One region of the Trichococcus shcherbakoviae genome, then DNA from elsewhere that is predicted to be linked to it. Evidence: predicted binding sites of a transcription regulator. Region 1 holds the regulator's gene; the other holds the start of a gene.
The links. Region 1 encodes CtsR, which represses protease genes until heat stress. Its sites were predicted from a motif close to TTGGTCAAAAAAGGTCAAANA; they were not measured.
Positions count from the first base shown of each region.

Region 2: a site for CtsR is predicted at 3,384-3,404, ahead of clpP (ATP-dependent Clp endopeptidase proteolytic subunit ClpP). Genes of this name have one in related genera too.

Region 1 is NZ_OY762653.1:1,512,472-1,519,244, reverse strand. It holds rRNA gene ACKPBX_RS07330 (23S ribosomal RNA) at 1-2,720, shown strand, start outside; rRNA gene rrf (5S ribosomal RNA) at 2,813-2,928, shown strand; tRNA gene ACKPBX_RS07320 (tRNA-Val) at 2,940-3,012, shown strand; tRNA gene ACKPBX_RS07315 (tRNA-Lys) at 3,018-3,090, shown strand; tRNA gene ACKPBX_RS07310 (tRNA-Thr) at 3,137-3,209, shown strand; tRNA gene ACKPBX_RS07305 (tRNA-Gly) at 3,219-3,290, shown strand; tRNA gene ACKPBX_RS07300 (tRNA-Leu) at 3,318-3,403, shown strand; tRNA gene ACKPBX_RS07295 (tRNA-Arg) at 3,409-3,482, shown strand; tRNA gene ACKPBX_RS07290 (tRNA-Pro) at 3,502-3,575, shown strand; gene ACKPBX_RS07285 (CtsR family transcriptional regulator) at 4,012-4,473, shown strand; gene ACKPBX_RS07280 (ATP-dependent Clp protease ATP-binding subunit) at 4,500-6,773, shown strand, end outside.
Region 2 is NZ_OY762653.1:524,802-531,574, reverse strand. It holds gene murA (UDP-N-acetylglucosamine 1-carboxyvinyltransferase) at 1-1,151, shown strand, start outside; partial or broken gene mreB (rod shape-determining protein MreB) at 1,216-2,187, shown strand; gene ACKPBX_RS02500 (DNA-directed RNA polymerase subunit beta) at 2,269-2,457, shown strand; gene clpP (ATP-dependent Clp endopeptidase proteolytic subunit ClpP) at 2,727-3,320, opposite strand; tRNA gene ACKPBX_RS02490 (tRNA-Arg) at 3,628-3,699, opposite strand; gene ACKPBX_RS02485 (RNA polymerase factor sigma-54) at 3,925-5,019, shown strand; gene ACKPBX_RS02480 (sugar-binding transcriptional regulator) at 5,387-6,424, shown strand; gene gap (type I glyceraldehyde-3-phosphate dehydrogenase) at 6,464-6,773, shown strand, end outside.

The sequences.
Region 1 (6,773 bases):
TGAAACATCTCATTACCTGCAGGAAGAGAAAGAAAATTCGATTCCCTTAGTAGCGGCGAGCGAAACGGGAAAAGCCCAAACCAAAGAGCTTGCTCTTTGGGGTTGTAGGACTGGGACATGAGACTGCAATGGATAGCAGAAGCCAACTGGAAAGTTGCGCAACATAGGGTAATAGCCCCGTATGCGAAATCCAAATCAGCTCTACCAGTATCCTGAGTACGGCGGAACACGAGAAATTCCGTCGGAATCCGGGAGGACCATCTCCCAAGGCTAAATACTCCCTAGTGACCGATAGTGAACCAGTACCGTGAGGGAAAGGTGAAAAGCACCCCGGAAGGGGAGTGAAACAGTACCTGAAACCGTGTGCCTACAAGTAGTCAAAGCCCGTTAATGGGTGATGGCGTACCTTTTGTAGAATGGACCGGCGAGTTACGATTTCATGCGAGGTTAAGTTGAAAAGACGGAGCCGCAGCGAAAGCGAGTCTGAATAGGGCGAATAAGTATGAGGTCGTAGACCCGAAACCAAGTGACCTACCCATGTCCAGGTTGAAGGTGCGGTAATACGCACTGGAGGACCGAACCCACGCACGTTGAAAAGTGCGGGGATGAGGTGTGGGTAGCGGAGAAATTCCAATCGAACTTGGAGATAGCTGGTTCTCTCCGAAATAGCTTTAGGGCTAGCCTCGGATATGCGAATCATGGAGGTAGAGCACTGTTTGGACTAGGGGCCCTTCTCGGGTTACCGAATTCAGATAAACTCCGAATGCCATTGATTTAGATCCGGGAGTCAGACTGCGAGTGATAAGATCCGTAGTCAAAAGGGAAACAGCCCAGACCACCAGCTAAGGTCCCAAAGTATCTGTTAAGTGGAAAAGGATGTGGGGTTGCACAGACAACTAGGATGTTGGCTCAGAAGCAGCCATCATTTAAAGAGTGCGTAATAGCTCACTAGTCGAGTGACCCTGCGCCGAAAATTTACCGGGGCTAAACAGATCACCGAAGCTGTGGATGGAACCTTCGGGTTCCGTGGTAGGAGAGCGTTCTAAGGGCATCGAAGCCAGATCGTGAGGACTGGTGGAGCGCTTAGAAGTGAGAATGCCGGTATGAGTAGCGCAAGACGGGTGAGAATCCCGTCCACCGAATAACTAAGGTTTCCTGGGGAAGGCTCGTCCTCCCAGGGTTAGTCGGGACCTAAGCTGAGGCCGATAGGCGTAGGCGATGGACAACAGGTTGATATTCCTGTACCAGTTGCTTTTGTTTGAGCGATGGAGGGACGCAGGAGGCTAAGGAATGCACACGATCGGAAATGTGTGTCCAAGCAACAAGTCTGAGAACGAGTGAAATGCTTTTTCTCTCAAGGACAAGTTGTGATGGGGAGCGAAATTTAGTAGCGAAGTTCCTGATGTCACACTGCCAAGAAAAGCTTCTAGTGAGAAAGTAACTGCCCGTACCGCAAACCGACACAGGTAGTTGAGGAGAGAATCCTAAGGTGTGCGAGAGAACTCTCGTTAAGGAACTCGGCAAAATGACCCCGTAACTTCGGGAGAAGGGGTGCTGACCGCAAGGTCAGCCGCAGTGAATAGGCCCAAGCGACTGTTTATCAAAAACACAGGTCTCTGCAAAATCGAAAGATGACGTATAGGGGCTGACGCCTGCCCGGTGCTGGAAGGTTAAGAGGAGAGGTTAGCGCAAGCGAAGCTTTGAATTGAAGCCCCAGTAAACGGCGGCCGTAACTATAACGGTCCTAAGGTAGCGAAATTCCTTGTCGGGTAAGTTCCGACCCGCACGAAAGGCGTAACGATTTGGGCACTGTCTCAACGAGAGACTCGGTGAAATTATAGTACCAGTGAAGATGCTGGTTACCCGCGACAGGACGGAAAGACCCCATGGAGCTTTACTGCAGTTTGATATTGCGTGTTTGTATCACATGTACAGGATAGGTAGGAGCCAATGATACCGGGACGCCAGTCTCGGAGGAGGCAACGGTGGGATACTACCCTTGTGATATGACCACTCTAACCCGCTGCTCTTAGCGAGCAGGGAGACAGTGTCAGACGGGCAGTTTGACTGGGGCGGTCGCCTCCAAAAATGTAACGGAGGCGCCCAAAGGTTCCCTCAGAATGGTTGGAAATCATTCGTAGAGTGTAAAGGCAGAAGGGAGCTTGACTGCGAGACCTACAAGTCGAGCAGGGACGAAAGTCGGGCTTAGTGATCCGGTGGTTCCGCATGGAAGGGCCATCGCTCAACGGATAAAAGCTACCCTGGGGATAACAGGCTTATCTCCCCCAAGAGTTCACATCGACGGGGAGGTTTGGCACCTCGATGTCGGCTCATCGCATCCTGGGGCTGTAGTCGGTCCCAAGGGTTGGGCTGTTCGCCCATTAAAGCGGTACGCGAGCTGGGTTCAGAACGTCGTGAGACAGTTCGGTCCCTATCCGTCGCGGGCGTTGGAAATTTGAGAGGAGCTGTCCTTAGTACGAGAGGACCGGGATGGACACACCGCTGGTGTACCAGTTGTTCTGCCAAGAGCATCGCTGGGTAGCTATGTGTGGACGGGATAAACGCTGAAAGCATCTAAGCGTGAAGCCCCCCTCAAGATGAGATTTCCCATCACTTTAAGTGAGTAAGACCCCTGAGAGATGATCAGGTAGATAGGTTGGGAGTGGAAGTACAGCGATGTATGGAGCGGACCAATACTAATCGGTCGAGGACTTAACCAATTTTTAAAAAGAAGAAAACTCAAGCGGTGTTTTCGGGTTCCCTTTAATTTTGTAGATTCAGTTTTGAGAGAACAACGTTCTCTTGAAAAATGTGCGGTGACGATGGCAAGAAGGTCACACCTGTTCCCATCTCGAACACAGAAGTTAAGCTTCTTAGCGCCGATTGTAGTGAAGGGTTTCCCTTTGTGAGAGTAGGACGTTGCCGCGCATTTATATTATGGAGGTTTAGCTCAGCTGGGAGAGCGTCTGCCTTACAAGCAGAATGTCGGCGGTTCGATCCCGTCAACCTCCATTCATGAGTTATTAGCTCAGTTGGTAGAGCATCTGACTTTTAATCAGAGGGTCGCAGGTTCGAGCCCTGCATAACTCATTCATCATTCTTGCGATAATGATGGAACAATTGAATATACCGAGACGCCGGCTTAGCTCAGTTGGTAGAGCATCTGATTTGTAATCAGAGGGTCGAGGGTTCAAATCCTTTAGCCGGCATCCAAAAATGCGGAAGTAGTTCAGTGGTAGAACATCACCTTGCCAAGGTGGGGGTCGCGGGTTCGAACCCCGTCTTCCGCTTTTTTTTATTTTAATGGCTATCTTTTAGCCGGGGTGGCGGAACTGGCAGACGCACAGGACTTAAAATCCTGCGGTGAGTGATCACCGTATCGGTTCGATTCCGATTCTCGGCACTTACGCACCCATAGCTCAATTGGATAGAGTACTTGACTACGAATCAAGCGGTTACAGGTTCGACTCCTGTTGGGTGCATTTTTCACATAATTATGACCGGGAAGTAGCTCAGCTTGGTAGAGCACTTGGTTTGGGACCAAGGGGTCGCAGGTTCGAATCCTGTCTTCCCGATAAATAAAAATAGACGCAGAAATCATTCCGATGGTTTCTGCGTCTATTTTTTTGTGTTAACGTTGGCCAGCTTCACGGGTTAGCCCTTCGGAAATTAGATAAATCGTACCTATTGCGCTCTACGATGCTCAGTCGGCACGATTTCCTAAATTTCTTTCAGGGCGGAACCAACCCGTTCAGCTTTTCTCATTGATATATTGCCGTTTTTTCCCTTTAAGTATATAATGAGGAACATTCCAAATAATTCTGTTGGAAATGTTTGGGGAATACGCTGTTGTAGAGGGAGTAGCAGGCAGTCTGGATGGGTTTCAGCTTTCTTGACTAGTTTGCCACAAACGTCCTCGGATAGCCCTTTCTGTTTGACAGTTATGTAGGAATAGCATAATATAAACATATAATAGTCAAAATTAGTCAGGGGAAGGGAGGCGTCCATTCCATGCATGGTCAGAACATGTCAGATATCATCGAAGCGTATATCAAAAAGATTCTGAATGCAGAAGAGCAGATTGAAATCAGACGGAACGAAATGGCAGATCGTTTTCATTGTGTACCTTCACAGATCAACTATGTCATCAATACCCGTTTTACGGAACAGCAAGGCTACTCGGTCGAAAGTAAACGCGGCGGAGGCGGCTATATACGCATCATGAAGGTGAAAATCCTGGATCAAGCGGAATTGTTGGATAAGCTGATCGCTATAGTAGGCGAAAGCATCAACCAGAAAGATGCGTTTGCGGTAACCCAAAATCTATACAGTCGCGGTATCATCACGAAACGCGAAGGAAACCTGATGTTGTCGGTATTGGATAAGTCACTTGCCCCATACACAGGCGAACACGAAGAAAGATTACGAGCCTTGCTGTTGAGGAATTTTTTGAACAGCTTGCGCTTTGAATAGATGAGCCCGTAGAGGAGGCGTTAAAAATGAATGAATTATTTACAGATAAAGCCAGCCAAGTATTGTTGTTGGCAACAGAAGAAGCGCACAAATTTAAGCATCAATCCATCGGAACGGAGCATATGCTTCTCGGACTAGTCCGGGAGCAAGAAGGCATTGCCGGAAAAGTGTTGCGTGGCTACGACATTGATGAGGAAGGAGTCCGCGAAGAGATTGTTCATCTGACCGGTTTCGGTCAAATGAATACGGAGGACTTCAACGCGCCGTTGCCATTTTCTCCTCGGGCTAAAAAAGTCATTATGTATGCGACAAATGAAGCGCACAAATTGGGGGTTCCTTTGGTAGGAACTGAACACCTTTTATTGGGCTTGTTGAAAGAAGAAATTCTGGCAGTCAAAATCATCAAAAACCTGCAGATCGATCCGAATTTGCTGCGTAAGTCTCTCTATGAGAAACTGGGCATCAAACAACCGACCAAACCGGATATGCGTTCAGCCAAAAAGACGGATAAAGTGGAAGAAGGAACGCCGACTTTGGATTCCTTGGCCCGCAATCTGACAGAATTGGCACGGGAAAACCGGATGGATCCGATTGTAGGACGCGACAAGGAAGTCCGCCGCATCATGCAGATCGTTTCCCGCAGAACGAAGAACAATCCAGTATTGGTAGGGGAACCGGGTGTCGGCAAGACCGCCATCGTGGAAGGTTTGGCACAGAAAATCGTGGCCGGAGATGTTCCGGATACATTGGCGAACAAACGTATCATGATGTTGGATATGGGTTCACTGGTTGCAGGTACGAAATACCGCGGTGAATTCGAGGAAAGAATGAAGAAGATCATCGACGAAATCTACAATGACGGCAATGTCATTCTGTTCATCGATGAGTTGCACACCTTGATTGGTGCAGGCGGAGCGGAAGGGGCAATCGATGCCTCCAATATCCTGAAACCGGCATTGGCAAGGGGCGAACTGCAGACAATCGGTGCCACCACCCTTGATGAGTACCAAAAATATATCGAAAAAGATGCGGCGTTGGAAAGACGTTTCGCACCTATCCATATCGATGAGCCCACACCTGAAGAATCGGTTGAGATCATGCGTGGCTTGCGTTCCCGTTACGAGGAGCACCATGGCGTGGAAATCACTGATGAGGCGCTGAAAGCAGCTGTCCAGTTATCCGTGCGCTACATCACTTCCAGAAGATTGCCGGATAAAGCGATCGATCTGATTGATGAATCCGCTGCGAAAGTCCGTTTGGATGTCACACACGGGGATACGCCAATCGGGAAAATCGAGTTGGAAATCGCGAAGTTGTCGAAAGACAAAGAGGAAGCTATCCTGAATCAAGACTTCGACAAAGCTGCCCGCATCCGCAAACGCGAAATGACGAAGAAGCAGAAATTCCAAAAAATGGTGGAACAACAAGCCCAAACAATCACGCACTACGATCTGAAAGTGACCGAAAACGACGTAGCCGAAGTGGTGGCTTTGTGGACCGGGATTCCGGTCAACCAGATGGAGCAGAAGGAAAGCGACCGTTTGATGAGGCTGGAAAAAGTGCTGCACGAACGCGTCATCGGCCAATCTGAGGCGGTAAGTGCAGTGGCCCGCGCAATCAGACGTGCACGTTCCGGATTGAAAGACCCAAATCGCCCAATCGGCTCGTTCCTATTCTTGGGTCCTACCGGTGTCGGCAAGACTGAGCTGGTGAAAACACTGGCTGAAGCGATGTTCGGGACAGAGGATGCCTTGGTTCGTTTGGACATGTCCGAATACATGGAAAAATACAGCACAAGTCGTCTGATCGGCTCCCCTCCCGGCTATGTCGGTTATGATGAAGGCGGCCAGTTGACGGAAAAAATCAGACAGAAACCCTACTCGGTCATTCTTCTCGACGAGATTGAAAAAGCCCATCCGGATGTCTTTAATATCCTCCTGCAAGTGCTCGATGACGGTCATTTGACAGATTCCAAAGGACGGAAGGTTGATTTCCGCAACACGATCTTGATCATGACTTCCAACTTGGGTGCAACGGCTTTGCGTGATGAAAAATCGGTCGGATTCGCGGCGAAAGATCTCAAGCATGATTATAAAGCGATGGAGAAACGCATCCGCGAAGAGCTGAAGAACAGCTTCCGTCCGGAGTTCCTGAACCGTATCGACGAAACAATCGTCTTCCACTCCTTGGAGAAAGACGAGTTGCATGAAATCGTCAAATTGATGGCGAACGGCATCGTGAAACGCTTGAAAGATCTCGATATCCATGTGCGCATCACGCCTGCAGCCATCGATGTCATC
Region 2 (6,773 bases), 990 kb from region 1:
ATAATGTTCTGAAACATCTGAATGTCGGCGTTGAATTTCAAGAAAACAACAACACCATCTTAGCGGATGCATCAAACGACATTAATTTTGAAGCGCCATTTGCTTATGTCAGCAAAATGCGTGCATCAATCGTCGTAATGGGTCCGCTATTAGCACGTCTGGGCCATGCACGCATCGCTTTGCCTGGCGGCTGTGCCATCGGAACACGGCCTATCGACCTTCACCTGAAAGGGTTTGAAGCGATGGGTGCCGACATCAAGATCGAAAATGGCTTTGTTGAAGCGAAAGTCGACAGATTAGTCGGCGCACGCATCTACTTGGACTTCCCAAGTGTCGGTGCAACCCAGAACATCATGATGGGCGCTACTTTGGCTGAAGGAACCACTATCATCGAAAACGTCGCCCGCGAACCTGAAATTGTTGACTTGGCGAATTTTTTGAACCGCATGGGCGCGAAAGTGGTCGGAGCCGGAACAGAAACAATCCGTATCGAAGGCGTTTCATCCATGAAAGCAACGGAGCATTCAATCATTCCGGATCGTATCGAAGCAGGAACGTTCATGATTGCAGCTGCAGTCACGAACGGGAATGTGTTCATTGAAGATGCAATTGCCGAACATAATAAACCGCTGATTTCAAAACTGAAGGAAATGCACGTTGCCTTCCAGGAAGAAGAAAATGGCCTGCGTGTCATCGGTCCGCGTACTTTGAAAGCGACTGACGTCAAAACAATGCCGCATCCGGGGTTCCCTACCGACATGCAAGCGCAAATGACGATTGCACAATTAGTATCCCAAGGTACCAGCACGATGACTGAGACAGTATTCGAAAACCGCTTCATGCATTTGGAAGAGATGCGACGTATGAACGCTGATTTCAAAGTCGAAGGGCAGACGGTACTGATTCATGGCAATACTGATCTGCAAGGTGCAGAAGTAGCCGCATCGGATTTACGTGCGGCAGCTGCTTTGATCATCGCTGGCCTTGTTTCCAAAGGCTATACGCGCGTCACGAACCTATCGCATTTGGATCGCGGTTATTATGAATTCGATAAAAAGCTGCAGGCATTGGGAGCTGACGTCGAACGTGTAACGGAAGACGAGCAGAATGCTTTCAGTGATTCAGATGTTGAAGCACTTTTTGTAAAATAAGTCGGACAACTGTCGTCCGCAAGATAGCTATCGCTAAATGATGAATGTTTGAGAGGGGAACAACGTGGCCAGAGATATAGGGATCGATTTAGGTACAGCGAACGTACTGATTCACGTTAAAGGGAAAGGTATCGTCTTGAATGAGCCTTCCGTCGTAGCAGTAGACACAAAAACCGGAAAAGTTTTAGCAGTTGGGGAAGAAGCCTATATGATGGTCGGGCGTACGCCGGCAAACATCAGAGTGATCCGTCCGTTGAAAGGCGGCGTCATCGCAGACTTTGACATCACAGAAGCAATGCTGACCCACTTTATTGATCGTTTGAATGTAAAGGGCTTTTTGACCAAGCCGAATATTTTGATCTGTTGTCCGACAAACATCACAACAATCGAACAAAAAGCGATCATCCAAGCCGCAGAAAAGAGCGGCGGCAAAAATGTGTATCTGGAGGAAGAACCGAAAGTTGCGGCTGTCGGAGCCGGACTTGACATTTTTCAGCCGAACGGAAATATGGTCATCGATATGGGTGGCGGAACGAGTGATATCGCAGTCTTGTCGTTGGGCGGCATCGTAACGAGCAGTTCAATCAAAACGGCCGGTGATAAACTGGATGCCGACATCATGAACTTCGTAAAAAGAGAACATAAATTATTGATCGGTGAGCGGACAGCCGAAAAGATCAAAATCACCATCGGAACTGCTTTGGAGCCTGAAAAAGAAGAGAAAATGGAAATCCGCGGCCGTGACATGGTGACGGGCCTTCCGCGCACCATCTACATCACTTCCAAAGAAGTCTACGAAGCGATGCACGAAACTTTGGTTCTTGTCGTGGAGCAAGCGAAGGAAGTGTTGGAAATGACGCCTCCTGAGTTGGCTGCGGACATCATCAATACAGGGATCGTATTGACAGGCGGGGGCGCCTTGATCAGCGGAATCGAGAAGCTTTTCTCGAGCGAGTTGAAGGTTCCGGTTTTCGCTGCGGAAAAACCTTTGGATGCTGTTGCTTTGGGAACGGGTATCCTCTTGAATAACATCGACCAAAAGAATCGTCCGTCCAGCGGGCTTTTCGGAATGTTGGCACGATTGATCCAAAAAACCAAAATAAAAAAAGGAAGATAGGTGATCGCTGTGAAATTTGATTTCAAACCTGTACTGTCAACAGTGATGTGGGTTTTGATTTTCATGTTGATGGCTTTCATTCTCTTCGGAGCCGGTCTGATGGTCGGGTATGGCGTCCTCGGTGACGGCAATCCGATGCTTGTATTCAGCAAGCAGACTTGGGAACATATCTTCAATTATATCCGTTAAGGAAACAAGAAAGGCAGACAGGAACGCTTGCGTTCCGTCTGCCTTTCTTGTCGAATTGGAGATGCGCAGGCGCGCTGACGGATTGTTTGTTTTTAATTCTTCGTCTTTCCTCCGACGGACGCCTCGCCGGAGCTGCGACCTCTTATCCGCTGCTGTCCTCAGGGAAAGTGGCGGAAACCTAGCTGCCAAGCACCACGAAATACCCCCCAACAAAAAGCGAAGACAATCAGCATCTTTCTGCTGATTGTCTTCGCTTTAAACGTACTTTTTTATTTCAATGATTTTGAGTTGACCATAACTTCATCGATCAAGCCGTATTCTTTGGCTTGTTGGGCGGTCATGTAGTTATCGCGGTCTGTATCGCGTTCGATGACTTCCATCGGTTGTCCTGTGCGTTCCGCCAAAATTTTGTTAAGGCGTTCACGCGTTTGTAGGATGTGACGAGCTGCGATTTCGATTTCGGTTGCTTGACCTTGCGCGCCTCCAAGCGGTTGGTGAATCATGATTTCAGCATTCGGCAACGCGAAACGTTTGCCTTTTTCGCCGGCAGTCAGCAAGAAGCTGCCCATCGAAGCTGCCATACCCATTGCGATCGTCTGAACGTCGGCCTTGATGAAGTTCATCGTATCGAAGATTGCCAAGCCGGCAGAAACGCTGCCGCCTGGAGAGTTGATGTAGATGTAGATGTCTTTTTCTGAATCTTGTGCATCCAGGAACAGCAATTGCGCGATGACAGAATTTGCTGTGTTGTCGTCGATCGGGCCGCTCAACATGATGATGCGATCCTTCAGAAGACGGGAATAAATATCATACGCACGTTCACCACGGGATGATTGTTCGATTACTGTAGGGATTAAATTCATATATGTTTCCTCCTTGTTCGTTTTGAATGAACAGTTTTTCTTTACAAGGTTTATTTTAACTCATTGGTCAGAAAAGGTCAATTGTAATGTTTGGCCTGAAGCTTCGCGTTTTCTGATGAAATATACCTTACTCAATCATATCGTTTCAGTCAGCAAATGTCCAAAAATAGATTTTGAAAATGCCGATCGGATTCAATGTGAAACGAGAAGGTAATAAAAAAATCTCCTATTCCGCTTGGGAAAGGAGATTTATTGCATTTTTTTTGCATTCAAAGTGCAAAACCGTTGAAGTGTCAATAAAATAGTACGTCTCCTGAGGGAATCGAACCCCCATCTCAAGAACCGGAATCTTACGTGATATCCATTACACCAAGGAGACAAGCAACATTAAAATTATAACCTATAGCGTGAAAGATAGCAAGGGGAAAATTGAATCTCAAACCGCAAGATGGTTTTGGCACTTTTTCTACTTTGCGGAACCTCATATTGACTTGTCAGAACAACAGTTACACTCCTGCTGAAATTACCCGCCCTTGATTGAAAACGATTTCAATGGAGGCTTGTGTGTGATAAAATGATTCTGAAAAGGTGAGGAGGGATTAGTGTGTCGGTTATATCAAGTATGCATATGGATAAAGAAAGTTTGGAGGAATCGCTGAGGTTGGTGGGGTACGATAATGAAGAATTGTTCGCTTATCTTCAACAAAAAGCGTTGGGCAATCCCTTAATCGAAGTGAAAATCAATAAAGAATTCGATGAACGCGCTGTAAAAGAAAGAACGATAGTCTATAAACCGGATAAAGACGATCCGATGGATACTGTTTCCGCTATGGATCAAGTATTTGAAGAAGTGCCGGCGTTGGATACATTCTTATTGGAACAAATCTATGCAAATATGCGGGACACGCCCTTGCGCGAGTTGGTTTTATTTTTGGTGGCATTCATCAATCCGGAAGGGTACGTCACAATTGATCTGAATGAAGCCGCGGAACAGAAGGGTGTCGAACCGATCGTGATGCTGGATGCGTTGACGCTCCTGCATCAATTGGATCCCCCGGGTGTGGGGGCCCGAAATCTGCAGGAATGCCTGATGCTGCAGACGGAGCGTGATGAATATGCGCCGGAAATCGCCTATTATATTCTGGAGAATTACTTTACGGCCTTCAGTGGCAAAAACTGGCAAGCAATAGCTGAAGAGATGGATGTCGAGCTGTCCGATGTGAAGGCGGTATTCGAGTATGCCCAAACGTTGGACCCGACTCCGGGATCAGCATATGGCGAGGACAGCCTTTCTTTGCCCAGACCGGATCTTTATCTTCAAATGGTGGATGGGCACCTGAGAGTAAAGTACAATGAGTGGGCTTCTCCTTTCATCATTTTCCAAAAAGAATATTATGAAGAGATGATGCAACACGAAGATGTGGATGTGCAACAATTTCTGGCAGCGAAGAAAACGGAGTGGGAGCAGTTGCGGTCTGCAGTTGCATTCAGAAAAGAGTTGCTGCTTGCGGCGGGAGAATTGATCTGCGGCTTGCAGAAAGGCTTTTTCCTGGAAGGTCGGGAGTTGGAACCGCTCGATGTGACTCGTTTGGCTGGAGATTTGGCGGTCCCGGCGACTGTCATGCGCGAAGAAATATTGGAGAAAACGATCGAAACGGACCGTGGGACATTTTTGTTGCACCAGTTATGCGGTGAATAGGCTGTCAATCGACAATAATAAATGAAAAAGATGCGAAACGTTAAACAATAACGGGACGATTATCGGCCCTTATCAAAAAGTTGATGTACCAAGGTTTTCTGAAAGCGTATGTCTAAAAGGCAATCGGATTATAGGCTACTCGTGATATATTGAACGAATCTATTTTAAAGGAATTTGAATTTATTTGCCAAAACGCTTGAAACGTCTAGTGTTTACTGTTAAAATGATGAAGTAAAGACGAGGGAGAATAGACGGAATAAAAAAATATTTGCAGTCCTATTCCATCTCTCCTGATATGAAATAAACGAGGACCGCCTAAGATTGCAGCGGGGCGAAAAGCGTCCACGTGCAAATGAAGAGGGTTTTTATGGAAGAGTCTATTTCAGTCTTGCAGCAAATAGTCCCGGACATTATGTCAGTCCTTCAAAATCGTTACCATATCATGCGTAATATCCAAATGTATGCTCCAGTCGGGAGACGCGTCCTGGCCGATAAAGTATCCTTGTCAGAAAGGACTTTACGGACTGAGACAGATTTTTTGCGGAAACAAGGTCTTCTTTCCAGTTCGAAGAACGGGATGGAATTGACTGAGGAAGGCGAAGACATTTTTCGTCAGCTGGAAAGGTTCATGCGGTTATTGCTGAATATGAATGCGAAAGAAAAGGCGTTAGCGGATTATCTGAATATTCAGTTTTGTAGGATTGTTCCTGGCGATAGTGATGAAGATGCATCCGTTCTGGATGAAATCGGAAAAACTGCAGCCAAAGAACTGCATGCGTTATTGCCGGCAGGCGAATTTATCGTTGCTGTTGCTGGCGGGAGTACTATGGCACAGGCTGCTGAACATTTTTCACCTGAATTGTCACAGAACAGGGAGTTCATGTTTGTCCCGACACGAGGCGGTTTAGGCGAATCCATGTCGATACAAGCCAACAGTGTCAGCGATCGTATGGCGCAGTTGGTAGGCGGTGAGAACATGGCACTTTTCGTTCCCGATAATTTGAGCGAAAAAGCTTATGCATCCATGAAATCCGAGCCATCAATCAAACATACTTTATCCGTCATGAAAAAGGCAAACTGCTTGTTATATAGTATCGGTAATGCTAAAGTAATGATGGAAAGACGTAGGATGTCGCATGGGTTGATTTCGTCCCTAGAAGCGCATAATGCGGTAGGTGAAGCCTTTGGTTGTTACTTCAATGAGAACGGAGAAATCGTCTATCGATTGTCCCGGTTCGGACTTCAGATTGAAGACATCGAAAAGATCCCGTACGCAATGGCCATTGCAGGGGGAAGCACGAAAGCCAAGGCTATTAAAGCGTTCATGAAATATGCCCCGCATCAAACATGGCTGATTACGGATGAGGGCGCAGCTAATCTGATTTTAAAAGGGGTAACCCTTTAAAATAAAAATTTTGACTTATCCTAAGGAGGAAATCTCAGTATGACAGTAAAAGTTGGTATTAACGGTTTTGGACGTATTGGACGTTTAGCATTCCGCCGTATTCAAGAAGTAGAAGGAATCGAAGTTGTAGCAATCAATGACTTGACTGACGCTAAAATGTTAGCTCACTTATTGAAATATGATACAACTCAAGGCAGATTCAATGGTGATGTAGAAGTTAATGACGGATTCTTCACTGTAAACGGAAAAGACATCAAAGTGTTATCACAACGTAACCCAGCAGATCTTCCATGGGCAGAACTTGGCGTAGAGTTCGTATTAGAGTGTACTGGATTCTTCATGAGCAAAG